3 regions of the Tepidibacillus sp. LV47 genome follow, and region 1 is predicted to be linked to each of the others. Evidence: riboswitches for the same ligand, from Rfam matches in the RefSeq annotation. Region 1 holds a riboswitch; each other region holds the start of a gene.

Region 1 (5,249 bases):
GTTGCATTGGATACATTGGTTGCATCGCCATTATAGGTTGAGGGAAATTTTGATCATATTGATAAGCTGAAAATAGATCATAAAAATAAGGATAGTATTGATACATAAACAATCACTCCTTTTAAAAAGTTCCATAAACTGAAGGACAGTCTGAATAAGTAGGTGCATAAAAACAATGGGATTTATATCGTCCTGTATTCCATGCTATATACCACCTACTAGGACAACTTTCTCTTCCTGGATTAAAAAACCATAGGGCAAAAGTAGCAGGATGATATTTTTCTCCATTGACCACTTTTCGAGCTAATTGGATTTCTAAAGTGCGTGCTCTTTGATAAAAATAGGATTTTTGTACTGCCTCGAATCCTCCTGGGGATTGAAAGACCATTTGCGGCACAGTTCGGATCCCTTTGAAATCTAAACAATTAGCTCGTACCCGGTTTACTCCAACATTCCCAACTAGCAACATCCCAAGTTTCCCTTCACTTTCTGCTTCTGCCCGCATTAATCTAGCTAATAATTTCAAATCGTTTATGTTTGCTTTAATAACAGCCATTGACTCACCTCGCATATTAGGCCTCTATAACAATATATTTTGTTTAAAAAAATTGGTGAAAAATTATCATAGGAAATTTCGAAAAGGGAAGAAATTTCAATTTTATCTTGACATAGAATGGAAATGATTATATGATTTCATTAACAATTTAAAACAACACAGGATTTCTTATCGAGAGAGGTGGAGGGACTGGCCCAATGAAGCCCGGCAACCGGTTTTTTAAAAAAAACGCGGTGCCAATTCCTGCGGAGGCGATTCTCCGAGAGATAAGAAGAGCGTAAATACACCCTCTTCTTATGAAGAGGTTTTTTTACGCTTAATTTCAAAAGTAAAATTGAATCATTTGTAATTCTTTCTTATCGAGAGAGGTGGAGGGACTGGCCCAATGAAGCCCGGCAACCGGTTTTTTAAAAAAAACGCGGTGCCAATTCCTGCGGAGGCGATTCTCCGAGAGATAAGAAGAGTGTAAGAAAAACTACCCTCTTCTTATGAAGAGGGTTTTTTACAGTTAGGGGGGGATTTTGATGGTAGGAATAAAGGTGCAATCACCCTATGAAGCAAGTGTCATTCAAATTGGCGAGTTATCTTTAGAATCAGGGAAAAAGTTAAAAAATGTACAGATTGCTTATGAACGGGTAGGATCAAAGGAAGCGCCGGTTATTCTTGTATGTCATGCTTTAACAGGAAATCAATTTGCCGTTGGAACAGAACAAAACCCTGGCTGGTGGTCAGGATTAATTGGGCCAGATAAAGCGATTAATACGCAAGAATTCCAAGTGATCACGATGAATGTGATTGGTGGATGTGATGGGTCAACAGGTCCATTAACCATAGATCCCGATACGGGCAATTCTTATCGAGCTAATTTCCCATTTGTCTCCGTTCGTGATATGGTTCACGCTCAATATCTCGCTTTAAAAAAGCTGAAAATTGACCATGTCAAGGCGATTATCGGTGGATCATTAGGTGGAATGCAGGTGTTAGAGTGGGGAGTGCTTTATCCGGATTTTATGGATACGCTAATTCCCCTTGCAGTCACACCCTATCTTAGCGATTATGCGATAGCTTATAACTTGATCGCAAGGTTGGCAATCATTCATGATCCAGCATGGAATCAAGGGAATTATCTTTCAAACGAACAGATTCATGGATTAAAAATTGCTCGTATGGTAGGGATGGTTACTTATCGATCCGCTGAACTATTTAATGCTCGTTTTCAAAGGGCGCAAAAAGAAGATTGGGGAATCCATCATTATGAGACAACCTTTGAAGTGGAATCCTATTTACGCTATCAAGGGGAAAAATTAGCGAAAAGGTTTGATGCCAATAGTTATCTGTATCTATTAAAAGCGATGGATCTTTTTGATCTTGGAAAAGGTCGTGGCAATTGGCAAACAGCATTAGAAGTTGTGAAAGCTTCGATCGTTGCCATTGGCTTTAAAGGTGATTTACTATATCCACCCAAAGAATTGGCAAAACTCGTTGAACATTATCAGCAATTAGGTGGGAAAGGAAAATTTTATGAGGTGGATACACAATTTGGCCATGATGGTTTTTTGGTTGAATTTGAGAAATGGTCCCATCTAGTGAAGGAGGGTATATATGGAATCCATTAAAGTCGCATTATTGGGTCTAGGTACTGTTGGGAAGGGAGTATATAGGACGATTCAAACCCATCAGGCGCAACTTCAAGCTTTATTAGGAAAGAAAGTTGAAGTAGTGGCAATTCTTATTAAAAATAAAGGGAAAAAAAGAGACATCCTTATTGACCCTTCTGTTACGTTGACGACCTATTATCAAGAAATTCTTCAACTCCCAAAAATCGATTTTGTCATTGAGATGATCGGTGGAATTGAACCAGCAAAAACCTATATTGAGCAAGCCTTAACAAAAGGTTGCCATGTGATTACTGCAAATAAAGAGTTAATGGCTTTTCATGGAAAAGAATTAAGTAACCTTGCCAAGAAAGCAGGCGTTCAACTCGCATATGAGGCTAGTGTTGCAGGAGCGATTCCTATTATCCGTACATTACAAGATTTATTGCAAGTGAATCAAATTACAAAAATAGAAGGGATCCTCAATGGAACGACCAATTATATTTTGACAAAGATGCGGGATAAGAAAATTCCGTTTGCAAAAGCATTATTGGAAGCAAAGGAAAAGGGATATGCAGAAGCCGATCCAAATAATGATATCGAAGGATGGGATGCTTTTTTCAAATTAATGGTTCTCAGTGATTTAATCTTCGGTGAACAACCCAATTGGAATTATGTGGAGCGTATAGGAATAGAGGGAGTTTTAATTGAAGAATTAGTCCTTGCTGAACAATTTGGGCTACGTTTAAAGCTCATCGCTTCTCTCTCAAAAAAGGGCTCTCGTATTGAAGCAAAAGTACAACCAACATTCCTAACAAAATCTCATCCTCTCTATTATGTTGAAGGTGTAGAAAACGGAATTGTTGTTGAAACCGATCTAGCAGGTCGATTGTTTTTACAAGGAAGTGGAGCCGGTTCTCTAGCTACGGCAAGTGCAATCATCGAAGATCTTGTCAATGTATGGCAACGTCAGAATATAGACGTTGCAACAAAAGAAATGAAATGGAAACCAATGACCAATCAAAAAGAAAACGAGTCATATTGGTTTGTGATTCAGCCAAAACCAAAACATGGGAAAAATGAAGACATTGTCTTGAAAAATCGCTTTCAAGAGTCTGGACTAACCATTCATGCCTATGAATGGTTAGAGATAAAGAATTATGGATTAGCTTCTGGTTATATCCTTTCAGCTAGAGAAGAATCGATTCAACAATTTCGCCACCAAGTAGAAGAACCGAACTGGGGATTGAAATGGTATCCTATTTCTAATTGGCAGGAACAAGAAGAGAAGATCAAGAAAAAAGTATATGCATAAAAAGAAATGAGGATAAGGCGGGAGAACGATGGCAGCTAGAACCATCTACATCAATATAGGAAATACGAGAATCACTCGATACGTAAAAACAGGAACAAATCTTCTTGATGTCATACAAGAGGAAGAAATAGGGCTTTCTGCTACCTGCGGTGGAACAGGTCGTTGTGGTACTTGCAAAGTGAAAATCAAAGAAGCCCTTCCTTTTAATCGGACCGAAGAACAAGTGCTCACTTCAAGCGAAAAAAAAGAAGGGTATCACCTCGCTTGCCAAGTATACGTTGACAAAGCACTGCACATTGAAGTACCGAAGCTTCAAGAAGAAAAACTGCAAGTGATGGAAAATAGTGTAGAAAGAGATGTTGATATTGTTCCTTTCCTTAGAAAAAGGTTTATTCCCATGCAAAATCCAGAAACCTCTGATCTTGATTCAATCTATGACTTTCTGTCAGATGTAGAAAAATTGGAATTTACGTTAGAACAACTAAGACAAATCCCTCTATTGCTTCGAAACAAAGAAGGATTCACCTTAACTTTTGACCCTATGGGGAAAGTTATCCATATAGAAAAAGGGGATACCACCAATCAATTGCTGGGAATTGCCTTTGATATTGGTTCTACAAGTGTCGTCGGCTATTTGCTGGATTTAGTTTCAGGGGAAGAATTAGCAGTGGCATCTCGGTTAAATCGTCAAGCCCAATATGGTGCCGATGTGCTTTCGCGGATTAGTTATGCAACAGAGAAGAAAAATGGGATCAAAATACTGCAGAAAACGATTGTTGAAGTGATGAATGAAATCATCGCTGAACTAACAGAAAAAACAGGAATTGATCATCAAGCGATTCTCGATTGTACGATTGTCGGCAATAGTACCATGCAACACCTGTTATTAGGAATTAGCCCTAAGTATTTAGGCCAGGCTCCCCACCTCCCTGTTTTGAAGCAAGAGTTCATGATCTTAGCGAGAGAAATCGATTTGAACCTTCCCAATTCCCTGATCAGAATCTTGCCGAATCTAGGAGGATTTGTAGGATCTGATACCCTTGGGGTGATTTTAGCGACCAAGATGGATGATAAAGAGCAACTAACTTTAGCTGTTGATATTGGAACCAATGGCGAAATGGTTTTAGGAACAAAAGATCGATTGGTCGTTTGCTCATCTCCTGCAGGACCTGCCTTTGAAGGGGGACAGATTCGTCACGGGATGAGGGCAATTGAAGGAGCGATCGGGAAGGTTTGGCTTGAAGCAGATCTAAAATATGAAGTGATTGGAAATACCAAGCCAAAAGGAATTTGTGGGTCTGGATTAGTCGATCTTGTTGCTGAATTATTACGAATAGGTGTGATCGATCCCTCAGGAAGAATCAGAGGCAAACAGGAATGTCCACCGATTGTCTCCTTTTTCATAAAGAAACGAATCATTGAGAAAGAAACAGGAAATGAGTTTATTATTGTGGAACCGGAAAAAAGCGGAACAGGGAAAACGATTACGTTAACACAGCAAGATGTCCGCGAATTACAACTAGCAAAAGGTGCTATCTATACAGGAATTCATTTATTGATGAAACAACTTGATGTAACCCTTGACCAAATCAACGAATTCTATCTCGCAGGTGGATTTGGCAGTTTTATCGATAGCAATAATGCCAAACGAATCGGATTAATTCCACCTATAGATCATAACAAAATCAAGACCGTTGGCAATGCCGCAGGTTATGGAGCGAAACTTGCTCTTCTATCAGAAAAGGAATGGCAAAAAGGAATTGAATTGGCTAGGAAGATTGAA
Region 2 (5,249 bases), on a different contig from region 1:
CATCCTGTATTTTTGGGGATGTCTGTCAACATGTTGACCATGATTATCGTGACCCTTATAGATCAGGCCGGAAAGTTTAAGGTGGGTGGCCAGCTTTCGGGACTTCGTAAAAATGTGGCCCTGACTGGAGCTACTATTGGTATCCTGTCCGTTATTTCCATCATTTTTGGATCTCAATGGTTATATACCAAAGGGTTGTTGGGGCTGGCATCCTTCCTGATTGTCGCAGGGGTGTTTATGATGACCATCGCCATAACAACAAAGCTAGAAGAACAGAGTATAGAACAAGCCTTAAGCCTGGATGCTTAAACTTAGAGAGAAACAGTGCAAAATAAAAGGAGAGATCATACATGTCAAAAGTCAACATTACCTGGGAAGGAAATATGAAATTTGTCGGCACGGATGATAACGGACACAGGATTCCGATGGATGCTGCAGCTATTTATGGTGGACAAAACCAAGGTGTAAGACCCATGGAGCTAATGTTAATGTCTCTTGGCGGCTGCACAGGCATAGAGGTTGGCCATATTCTTAACAAAATGAGAGTAAAGTACGACCGTTTTGACATCGAAGTTAATGGAAATAGAGTAGACGAACATCCCAAAGTATTTAGTGATATCCATGTGGTATACCGGCTTTCCGGGGAAAACATTTCTCCTAAAAAGGTTAATAAGGCGATACAAATGGCTGAACAGGTCTACTGCTCAGCGGCCAACATGATAAATAAGGTAGCGACGGTCACTTATTCCTTTGAGATCAATGGTACTGTGTACCCGTATGAGCCGGAAAACAAAACAACCCTCTAGAATCGCTGCAAGCACTTGTCTTCTCTCAAAAGTGTTGTTGAGAAAAGCAAGTGCTTTTATACATAACATTCTGTCAAATTCGAAGCCAACCCAGCCGCCGGATGTGTCAAGCGACAGTGAAAATGTCATATTAAAACGCCAGTGATTTTGTCACTTGTTTTGTAAAATATATTATCTAATATGTATAAAAATTCTTGTTGACAGTTTCTTTATGAGATGTTACTATTTATTTCGATCATTATGAAACATTGATGTGATAAAGTGAATAAATGTTATATCCTTATCCAGAGAGGTGGAGGGACGGGCCCAATGAAACCCGGCAACCTACCATAACATTATGGGAAGGTGCCAATTCCTGCAGGACTTTATGTTCTGAAAGATAAGGAAAGGACTTACGTATGTTGTCAATCCTTTCTGAGTTTTTCAGAAAGGATTTTCTATTTTACGGATGTAAGGAAACAACAATAGATGTTGTAACGATAGAAAGTGGTGAGTAAAATGATTCGACTTCATAAAGTGAAAAAAGTATACAACAGTAATCATAAAGAAGTCATCGCATTAAAAGAAATTAATTTAGAAATCCAAAAAGGTGAAATCTATGGAATCATCGGGTACTCTGGTGCAGGAAAGAGCACCTTGATCCGTTTAATCAATATGTTGGAAAAACCAACGGAAGGCGAAATTTGGGTTGATGGCCGTCAAATGAACCAATTAAGCCAGAAGGAACTGCGTAAAGCTAGACAGGAAATCGGAATGATCTTCCAACACTTTAATTTATTATGGTCACGAACCGTCTGGGAGAATATTGCCTTTCCTTTAGAAATTGCTGGTGTGCCTAAAGAGGAAATCGATCAACGAGTGAAGGAATTGATTGATCTCGTGGGTTTAACAGAAAGAGCGAATGCTTATCCATCAGAATTAAGTGGAGGACAAAAACAAAGAGTGGGAATCGCAAGGGCCTTAGCTAACCGGCCGAAGGTGTTATTAAGTGACGAGGCCACCTCTGCCCTTGATCCGAAGACGACAGACTCGATTCTTGACCTGCTTCAAGAGATTAATCGGAAATTAGGAATTACTATTATCTTAATTACCCATGAAATGCATGTCATCCAAAAGATTTGCCATAAAGTAGCTGTTCTTGATCAAGGAGAGATTGTTGAAGAAGGACCTGTATTAGAAGTATTTACTCATCCAAAACAAAAAATTACCAAAGAATTTGTTAAACAAGTTACCGAACATCAAGATACCGAAGAAACGATTCGTCACATACCCCATGAAAAAGGAAGTTATATTTTAAAATGTACGTTTGTTGGCGAAAATGCCAATCAACCTATTATTAGCCGTTGGGTAAAAACACTCGATGTTGAACCCAATATCTTAGAAGGAAATATTCAATATGTTCAAGGTTCGTCTTATGGTTCGTTATATATCCAATTGAAAACCACAGAAGATCAATTAAACGCATCCATTGAATTTCTTAAAAACTGTGGTGTAGAAGTGGAGGTGATCGAAAATGTGGCTGGAACCCAATGAGTGGACAGAGGTATTGCAAGCAACATTAGAGACAATATATATGGTGGGTTTATCAGGTTTGTTTACCGTAATCCTTGGAATTCCTTTAGGAATCTTTTTAGTTCTTACGGACAAAGGACAACTATTGGAAAACCGTGTCGTTAATCTCATATTATCTGTGATTGTCAATGTCTTTCGTTCTATTCCTTTTATCATCTTAATGGTTTTATTAATTCCTTTTACTCGCACAATTGTAGGAACGCCAATCGGTTCCACTGCTGCAACGGTACCGCTAATCGTGGGAGCTGCACCTTTCTTTGCCCGCCTTGTGGAAACTTCGTTAAGGGAAGTGAACAAGGGAGTGATTGAGGCGGCCCTATCGATGGGAGCGAATATTCGCCAAATCATTTTTAAAGTTTATCTTCCTGAAGCTATGCCTTCGATCATTTCAGGAATCACCGTTACCTTAGTTGCTTTAATCGGTTATTCGGCAATGGCTGGTGTTCTTGGTGGAGGCGGTTTAGGGAATATGGCGATTATCTATGGTTATCAGCTATATAATACACCCGTGATGTTAGTTACGACCGCTATCATTCTACTTCTTGTCCAATTGGTTCAAACTCTTGGAGATACGATCTCTAGGAGAATAGATAAAAAATAAACGTTAAGGAGGAATTATAAAATGAAAAAATTATTAATTGTTCTTCTCATTGCGATTTTAAGTGTAAGCTTGGTGGCTTGTGGCAATGCCAAGCAAGAGAATCAAGGAGCAAATGCTGATCAAGGAAAAAACGAAGCAATTACCTTAGTTGTTGGGGCTACTGCTGTACCCCATGCCGAAATTCTTGAAAAAATTAAACCAACATTAGAAAAAGAAGGCGTGAAATTAGATATCAAAGTATTCCAAGATTATGTTCAACCGAACATCCAATTATCTGAAGGAAAACTGGATGCGAACTATTTCCAACATGTTCCTTACTTAGAAACGTTCACAAAAGAACGTAACATCACCAATTTAGTAGATATCGCAAAAGTCCATGTTGAACCAATGGGTATTTACTCGAAAAAAGTGAAAAATTTAAATGAAGTACAAAATGGAGCGAAGGTCTCTATTCCGAATGATCCTTCTAATATGGGAAGAGCTCTAGTGCTTCTTGAAAAAGCAGGATTAATTAAGCTTAAAGATGGCGTTGGGATTAAAGGAACAAAATCTGATATTGTCGACAATCCAAAGAATTTAGAAATTGTACCTTTAGATGCAGCGATGCTTCCAAGATCTTTAGAAGATGTAACCCTTTCTGTCATCAATACCAACTATGCTCTACAAGCAAAATTAAATCCAGTGAAAGATTCCTTATTCATTGAAGATAAAGATTCTCCTTATGCCAACGTGTTGGTTGTTCGCAAAGGGGATGAAAATAAAGAAGCGATTCAGAAATTAGTAAAGGCATTAAATTCTGAAGAAGTAAGAAAATTTATTGAAGAGAAATATAATGGTGCTGTCGTTCCAGCTTTCTAAAAATCTTCAGTAAAACGGGGTTGATCCTTAAGCCAGCCCCGTTTTTTTTTTTGTATTAAGAAAGTATAAGATAGCTCACTTAACTCTAATAAGCTTGACTTGTATATTTTATAAGTGCGACTTTAGCGAACAGGCTTTTCCATCGACCTAATTTACGGAATGCCGAAAGGTTAGGAGCAGCGTTAGAACATACAAGCCATATCCAAACCGATTTTTATGATTTAAATAGAGGGTTATTTGCATATAGATAAGATATACAAGCTAAGGGAGGGAGTATTTTTGAAAAAGTTCTATGGAATGATTACGATACTATTTGTGATCTACGGCTTTATTATGTCGTATTACCTGTTTCAAACCAAACAAGCACTACCAAGTGCTTATGTAGGTTCTCCTGCTGATCCATCTACATTTATGACAAGTCAACAGTTACAAACCGCAACCATCTACTCACGAATCAAAGATTTCCTCTTTTTTATGGGTGTACCTTGGGAATGGGGTATTTATCTACTCATTTTAGGGTTTGGCCTTTCAACAGCTTTTTATGTTTTTTCGAAAAAAATACATAAACGTTCGCTTTTTTTACAGGCGATTGTTTACGTCTTTTTGTTAAGTCTTGTTGTGTTTTTATTACAGTATCCGCTGAAGTATTATTCATATAAAGTAAGTCGTGATTATGGAATCAGCGTTCAAACTTTCGCTTCGTGGTTTTGGGATCAAGGGAAAAGTTTTTTCGTTGATCTTGTTTTGACGATTCCCATGGTGTGGCTATTATATACCATCATTCGCAAATCCCCAAAAAAATGGTGGCTATGGTTTTGGCTGATATCGATCCCCCTAACGATCATGTTGTATTTTATTCAGCCAGTGATCATTGATCCTATTTTTAACGATTTCCAATCTTTACAAAACCAAGAACTAAAAAGAGACATTCTTGCATTAGCTAAGCGGGCAGATATTCCAGCAGATCAAGTTTATCAAGTGAACATGTCTAAAAAAACGACAGCAATGAATGCTTATGTAACGGGGATAGGATCCAATGCGAGAATTGTTCTCTGGGATACGACATTAAAGAAATTAAATAAGGATGAGATTCTGTTTATCATGGCACATGAAATGGGGCATTATGTCTACCATCATATTTACTGGATGTTATTTGGATCAATTATTGCTTCTTTTTTTCTCTTTTACTTTGTTTATCGACTCGTCCATTTGGTTATCGGTCGGTTTGGACAGTTTTGGGGGATTGAGAGTGTCAGCGACTTGAATTCTCTTCCTGTATTTTTGCTCCTTCTATCCTTAATTACTTTTATTGTCTCTCCTATCGAGAATACATTTTCTCGTTATTCTGAACAAGCAGCTGATGAATATGCGATTCAGTTGACTCAAAATCCAGATGCAGCGATTCGTTCTTT
Region 3 (5,249 bases), 200 kb from region 1:
CCAACCAAATGCGCGGAATTTCTCATCAACTGGTGCTGGATTGAGAATATCTTCAACAGGACCATCAATTTGCAGATGGTTGTAATCAAGGATTGCAGTTAGATTGTCCAATTTGTAATGAGCAGCTGCCATAGCTGCTTCCCAGATCATTCCCTCTTGGATTTCCCCGTCACCAATCATGACATAGACCCGATAATCTCTTTGATCTAATTTCCCGCCAAGGGCCATACCATTGGCAGAAGATAATCCTTGGCCCAAGGAACCTGTACTTTGTTCTACTCCTGGTAGGGATTTACGACTTGGGTGTCCTTGGAGTCGAGAATTAATCTTCCTGAAAGTCATTAGCTCTTCTTTTGGAAAAAATCCCTTTTCTGCTAGAGCAGCGTAAAGAACAGGACTCGCATGACCTTTACTTAAAACAAAGCGGTCACGATCTGGGTCTTGAGGATTCTGAGGATCAATCTTCATCTCATGAAAGTATAAATAGGTAACAATGTCTGCGGCAGATAAAGAACCACCCGGGTGACCGGACTTGGCTTCAGCTACCATTTTGACAATATCTTGCCGAATGGTGTTCGCAATTTTCTTTAATGAAACATGTGTTTGTTCATCTAAAGGCATATTCTTCCCTCCATCAAAATGTGATTTAGTGATTTTGATTGGCGATTTTATTTTTTAAGTAGGCATCGATAAAAATATCGATCTCTCCATCCATAACGGCATTCACATTTCCTACCTCAACATTGGTTCGATGGTCTTTCACTAGAGAATAAGGATGAAAGACATAAGAACGGATTTGGCTTCCCCAGCCGATTTCCTTTTGTTCCCCACGTAATGCGGCTAATTCTTTTTCTTGTTCTTCCCGTTGTTTTTCATACAATCTCGCTTTTAGAATCTTCATCGCTTTTTCCCTATTCTTAATCTGAGAACGTTCTGATTGACAAGTGACCACAATATTCGTAGGAAGGTGAGTGATCCGAACCGCTGAATCGGTAGTATTGACATGTTGGCCACCAGCACCACTGGAACGATAAGTATCGATTTTTAAATCCTCGGGGCGAATCTCAATATCGATATCCTCCTCAATCTCAGGCAGAACATTAACAGAACTAAAAGAAGTATGACGCCTTCCTGATGCATCAAAAGGAGAAATGCGAACCAGACGATGAACTCCTTTTTCCGCTTTTAAATAACCATAAGCATTACGACCTTTAATCAAAAGGGTTACACTTTTCACCCCTGCTTCTTCACCAGCCAAATAGTCTAAGGTTTCTACCTTATAGCCATGATCTTCAGCCCACCTTGTATACATTCGCAGTAACATCGAGGCCCAATCCTGTGATTCCGTTCCCCCTGCACCAGGGTGAATTTCTAAAATGGCATTATTTTTGTCATATGGTTCATTAAGTAATAGCTGAAGTTCAAATTCCGAAAACCGTTTGCTTAATGACTTAATACTTTTCTCTATGTCCGCAAGCATCGTTTCATCTTGTTCCTCTAGGGCTAATTCGAACATCACTTGCAGATCTTCATATTGTTGTTCAAGGTTATTCATTTGCTCTGTTAATTCTTTTAATGCATTGATTTCACTAATCACTTTTTGTGCCGCTTCATTATCATCCCAGAAATTAGGTTGGGCCATGATCTGTTCTAACTCTGAGATTTTTTTCTTTTTACTATCGACGTCAAAGAGACCCCCTAATTTCAGCCAGACGTTTGGCCATTTTTTCTAGTTCATGCTTTAATTCGCTTTCTGATAACATAGATTCACCTCTTTGAACAAATCTCAAATTTCATCATACCATAGTTTACCCATCACTCCAAGGATTACAAGTTATATAAAATAGGTTTGCATATTCCAACGCGCTTAGGTGAGAAAGTGCTTCCCAAAAGTCGCTGCTTATGGAATATACAAACCTACATTTTCATATCACTGACTTGTATGTTCTATAACCTGAGAACATACAAGCCATTATTATTTCTATCTTTGGCTAGCTTGCAGGGCTTGATCGAGATCGGCAATTAGATCATTCACATTTTCAATTCCGATGGATAAACGAATCATTTCAGGAGTAACACCGGCACTAAGTTGCTCTTCAAGAGATAATTGTTGATGGGTTGTACTTGCCGGATGAATCACTAATGATTTGGCATCGCCGACATTGGCTAAATGGGAGAATAGTTTTAAGTTGTTAATAAATTTCTTTCCTTCCTCGACTCCACCTTTAATGCCAAAGGTGAGGATTGCCCCTTGACCTTTGGGCAGGTATTTTTGCGCTAAATCATAATATGGATTTGAAGGAAGTCCAGGATAATTCACCCAAGTAACGAAATCATGGTTTTCTAAAAATTGCGCCACTTGCAAAGCATTTGCACTATGTCGTTCCATTCGTAAATGTAGTGTTTCTAATCCTTGAAGGAGTAAAAAAGCATTAAAAGGCGAAATCGCTGCTCCCATATCCCTTAATAACTGAACCCTTGCTTTGATAATATATGCTAATGAACCAAAGTCTCTTGTATATACCACCCCATGATAGCTTGGATCTGGTTCAGTTAAACCTGGAAATTTGCCATTATTCCAGTTAAATTTTCCTCCGTCGACAATCACTCCACCAATGGCGGTTCCGTGTCCACCAATAAATTTGGTCGCAGAATGAACAACGATATCGGCTCCATGATCAAAAGGACGAAGAAGATAAGGGGTAGCAAAAGTATTATCCACGATCAGAGGAATTCCTGCTTCATGGGCAATGTTGGCAACAGTCTCGATATCTAGCACATCAATTTTTGGATTACCGATACTTTCAGCATATATCGCTTTTGTTTTTTCGGTTATGGCTTGGCGAAAATTCTCTGGGTCATTTTGATTAACAAATTTAACCTTGATTCCCAATTTAGGGAGTGTGGTAGAGAAAAGATTATATGTACCACCATACAAACTGCTTGAGGATACGATTTCATCTCCAGCACCAGCAATGTTAAGAATCGCATAGGTAATAGCTGCAGATCCAGAAGCAAGAGCCAAGGCTCCAACTCCGCCTTCTAATTGGGCCACGCGATTTTCAAATACATCTTGAGTTGGGTTCATAATTCGGGTATAAATATTACCTGATTCTTTTAAAGCAAATAAGTTCGCGGCATGATCAGTGTCTTTAAATACATAAGAAGTAGTTTGATAGATAGGTACTGCCCTTGAACCTGTTACTGGATCAGGTTGCTGACCTCCATGTAAAGCAATCGTTTCAAATTCATAACTTTTTTCCTGACTCATCTTGTTTCTCCTCTCTTTCTATTAAAATAAAAAACTCCTTCTCGATGAGAAGGAGCAAATGACCTTTCCCTCTCATCTTTCAGAATCACAAGATTCTGCTGGAATTAGCACCTGCCAACACAGTTAGACTGCGTGTCGGTTGCCGGGCTTCACTGGGCCAGTCCCTCCGCCACTCTGGATAAGAGGCATAACCAATATGAAATTGTAAAGGAATTGAATTCATTATATTTTAACCCTGACATCTTGTCAATAAATTAATGTGCTGCTCCATGACAATGTTTATATTTTTTGCCACTGCCACATGGGCATGGATCATTCCGGCCGATTTTCTGTCCAACCCGAACGGGTTTTTTCTTCGAATTGGACTCTGGATTGGTATTATTTACGGCATGCCCCACAGCAACTGCTTTACGCTGAAGATTATTTTGGATTTGCGCCTTCATAATATAGGTAGCCACTTCTTCTTCGATCGCTTGGATCATCGCCTGAAACATTTCATATCCTTCCATCTGATATTCTCGTAAAGGATCCGTTTGCCCATAAGCGCGAAGATGAATCCCCTGACGCAATTGATCCATCGCATCAATATGGTCCATCCACTTGCTATCAACAGCGCGAAGGAGAATCACTTTTTCAAATTCGCGCATATTCTCGCCAAGTTCTTCTTCTCTCCGATCATATTGTCTCTCTACCGCTTTGCGAATCACCTCCAAAATCTCTTCTGGTTCTTTGCCCCAAATATCTTTTTCCGTTATTACCCCTTCATCTAAGAAAGTGGCTTGCATATGATCTAACAATGCTTTTAAATCCCATTCTTCCTGAATTTGCTCAGCAGGACAATGAATATCAATAAGACGCTTTGCAAAATTCATAATCATGTTGATAATGACATCGCGTAAGTTGTCACTTTCTAATACTTGGCGACGTTGACTATAAATCACTTCCCGTTGCTGGTTCATCACATCGTCATATTGCAAAACGACACGGCGAATATCAAAATTATGGCCTTCCACTTTCTTCTGTGCCGATTCAATCGCCCTTGTCACCATCTTGCTTTCAATCGGTTGATCCTCATCCATCCCTAAACGATCCATCATACTCATAATGTGTTCAGAACCAAATCTTCTCATTAAATCATCTTCTAGGGAGATGAAAAATTGACTGGAGCCAGGATCCCCTTGACGTCCAGCACGTCCTCTTAATTGGTTGTCAATTCTTCTACTCTCATGCCGTTCTGTACCGATAATGTGAAGTCCCCCTAATTCAGCAACTCCTTCGCCAAGAACAATATCGGTACCGCGACCTGCCATATTGGTAGCAATGGTGACCGCACTAGCTTGGCCTGCTTTTGCGATAATTTCCGCTTCTTTCTCATGATACTTGGCATTTAATACATTATGGGGAATGCCTTTTCGTTTCAACATTTCGGATAAAAGTTCCGATTTTTCAATGGAAATGGTACCTACTAATACAGGTTGTTTTTTCTCATGGCGACGAACAATTTCATCGACGACCGCTTTAAATTTGGCCCGTTCCGTTTTATATACCACATCAGGCAAATCAACACGAATCATCGGTTTATTGGTTGGAATCACCACAACGTCTAAACCATAAATTCGTTTAAATTCTTCTTCCTCTGTTTTTGCTGTACCCGTCATCCCTGCTAATTTTTTGTACATGCGGAAATAGTTTTGCAAGGTAATGGTTGCTAAAGTCATGCTTTCGTTTTGTACCCTTAGACCTTCTTTGGCTTCAATACTTTGATGCAAACCATCGCTATAACGGCGACCATACATTAAGCGGCCAGTGAATTCATCAACAATAATAACTTCTCCATCTTTTACTACATAGTCGCGGTCTCGTTTCATCAAAACATGGGCTTTTAGGGCTTGGTTAATATGATGATTCAAGGTCATATGATTGGTATCATAAAGGTTATCCACCCCAAAGGCTTTTTCTGCTTTATCAACACCAGATT

What was found. Region 1 has a riboswitch for S-adenosylmethionine ahead of metX (homoserine O-acetyltransferase MetX). Riboswitches for the same ligand answer to the same signal wherever they lie in the genome.
Region 2: linked by a shared signal. The riboswitch ahead of ACMW72_RS08730 (methionine ABC transporter ATP-binding protein) and the one ahead of metX (homoserine O-acetyltransferase MetX) in region 1 are both predicted to bind S-adenosylmethionine.
Region 3: linked by a shared signal. The riboswitch ahead of ACMW72_RS04410 (homocysteine synthase) and the one ahead of metX (homoserine O-acetyltransferase MetX) in region 1 are both predicted to bind S-adenosylmethionine.

Annotation. Positions count from the first base shown of each region.
Region 1 is NZ_JBLWIF010000002.1:54,172-59,420, forward strand. It holds gene gerQ (spore coat protein GerQ) at 1-106, opposite strand, end outside; gene ACMW72_RS03435 (cell wall hydrolase) at 122-556, opposite strand; SAM riboswitch class I at 722-829, shown strand; SAM riboswitch class I at 910-1,017, shown strand; gene metX (homoserine O-acetyltransferase MetX) at 1,081-2,172, shown strand; gene ACMW72_RS03445 (homoserine dehydrogenase) at 2,159-3,466, shown strand; gene ACMW72_RS03450 (ASKHA domain-containing protein) at 3,495-5,249, shown strand, end outside.
Region 2 is NZ_JBLWIF010000006.1:141,855-147,103, forward strand. It holds gene ACMW72_RS08720 (sodium:solute symporter family protein) at 1-309, shown strand, start outside; gene ACMW72_RS08725 (OsmC family protein) at 351-806, shown strand; SAM riboswitch class I at 1,084-1,192, shown strand; gene ACMW72_RS08730 (methionine ABC transporter ATP-binding protein) at 1,305-2,339, shown strand; gene ACMW72_RS08735 (methionine ABC transporter permease) at 2,320-2,979, shown strand; gene ACMW72_RS08740 (MetQ/NlpA family ABC transporter substrate-binding protein) at 3,001-3,837, shown strand; gene ACMW72_RS08745 (M48 family metallopeptidase) at 4,117-5,249, shown strand, end outside.
Region 3 is NZ_JBLWIF010000002.1:251,445-256,693, reverse strand. It holds gene ACMW72_RS04420 (transketolase) at 1-621, opposite strand, end outside; one part of gene prfB (peptide chain release factor 2) at 647-1,687, opposite strand; one part of gene prfB (peptide chain release factor 2) at 1,689-1,763, opposite strand; gene ACMW72_RS04410 (homocysteine synthase) at 1,982-3,271, opposite strand; SAM riboswitch class I at 3,341-3,456, opposite strand; gene secA2 (accessory Sec system translocase SecA2) at 3,526-5,249, opposite strand, start outside.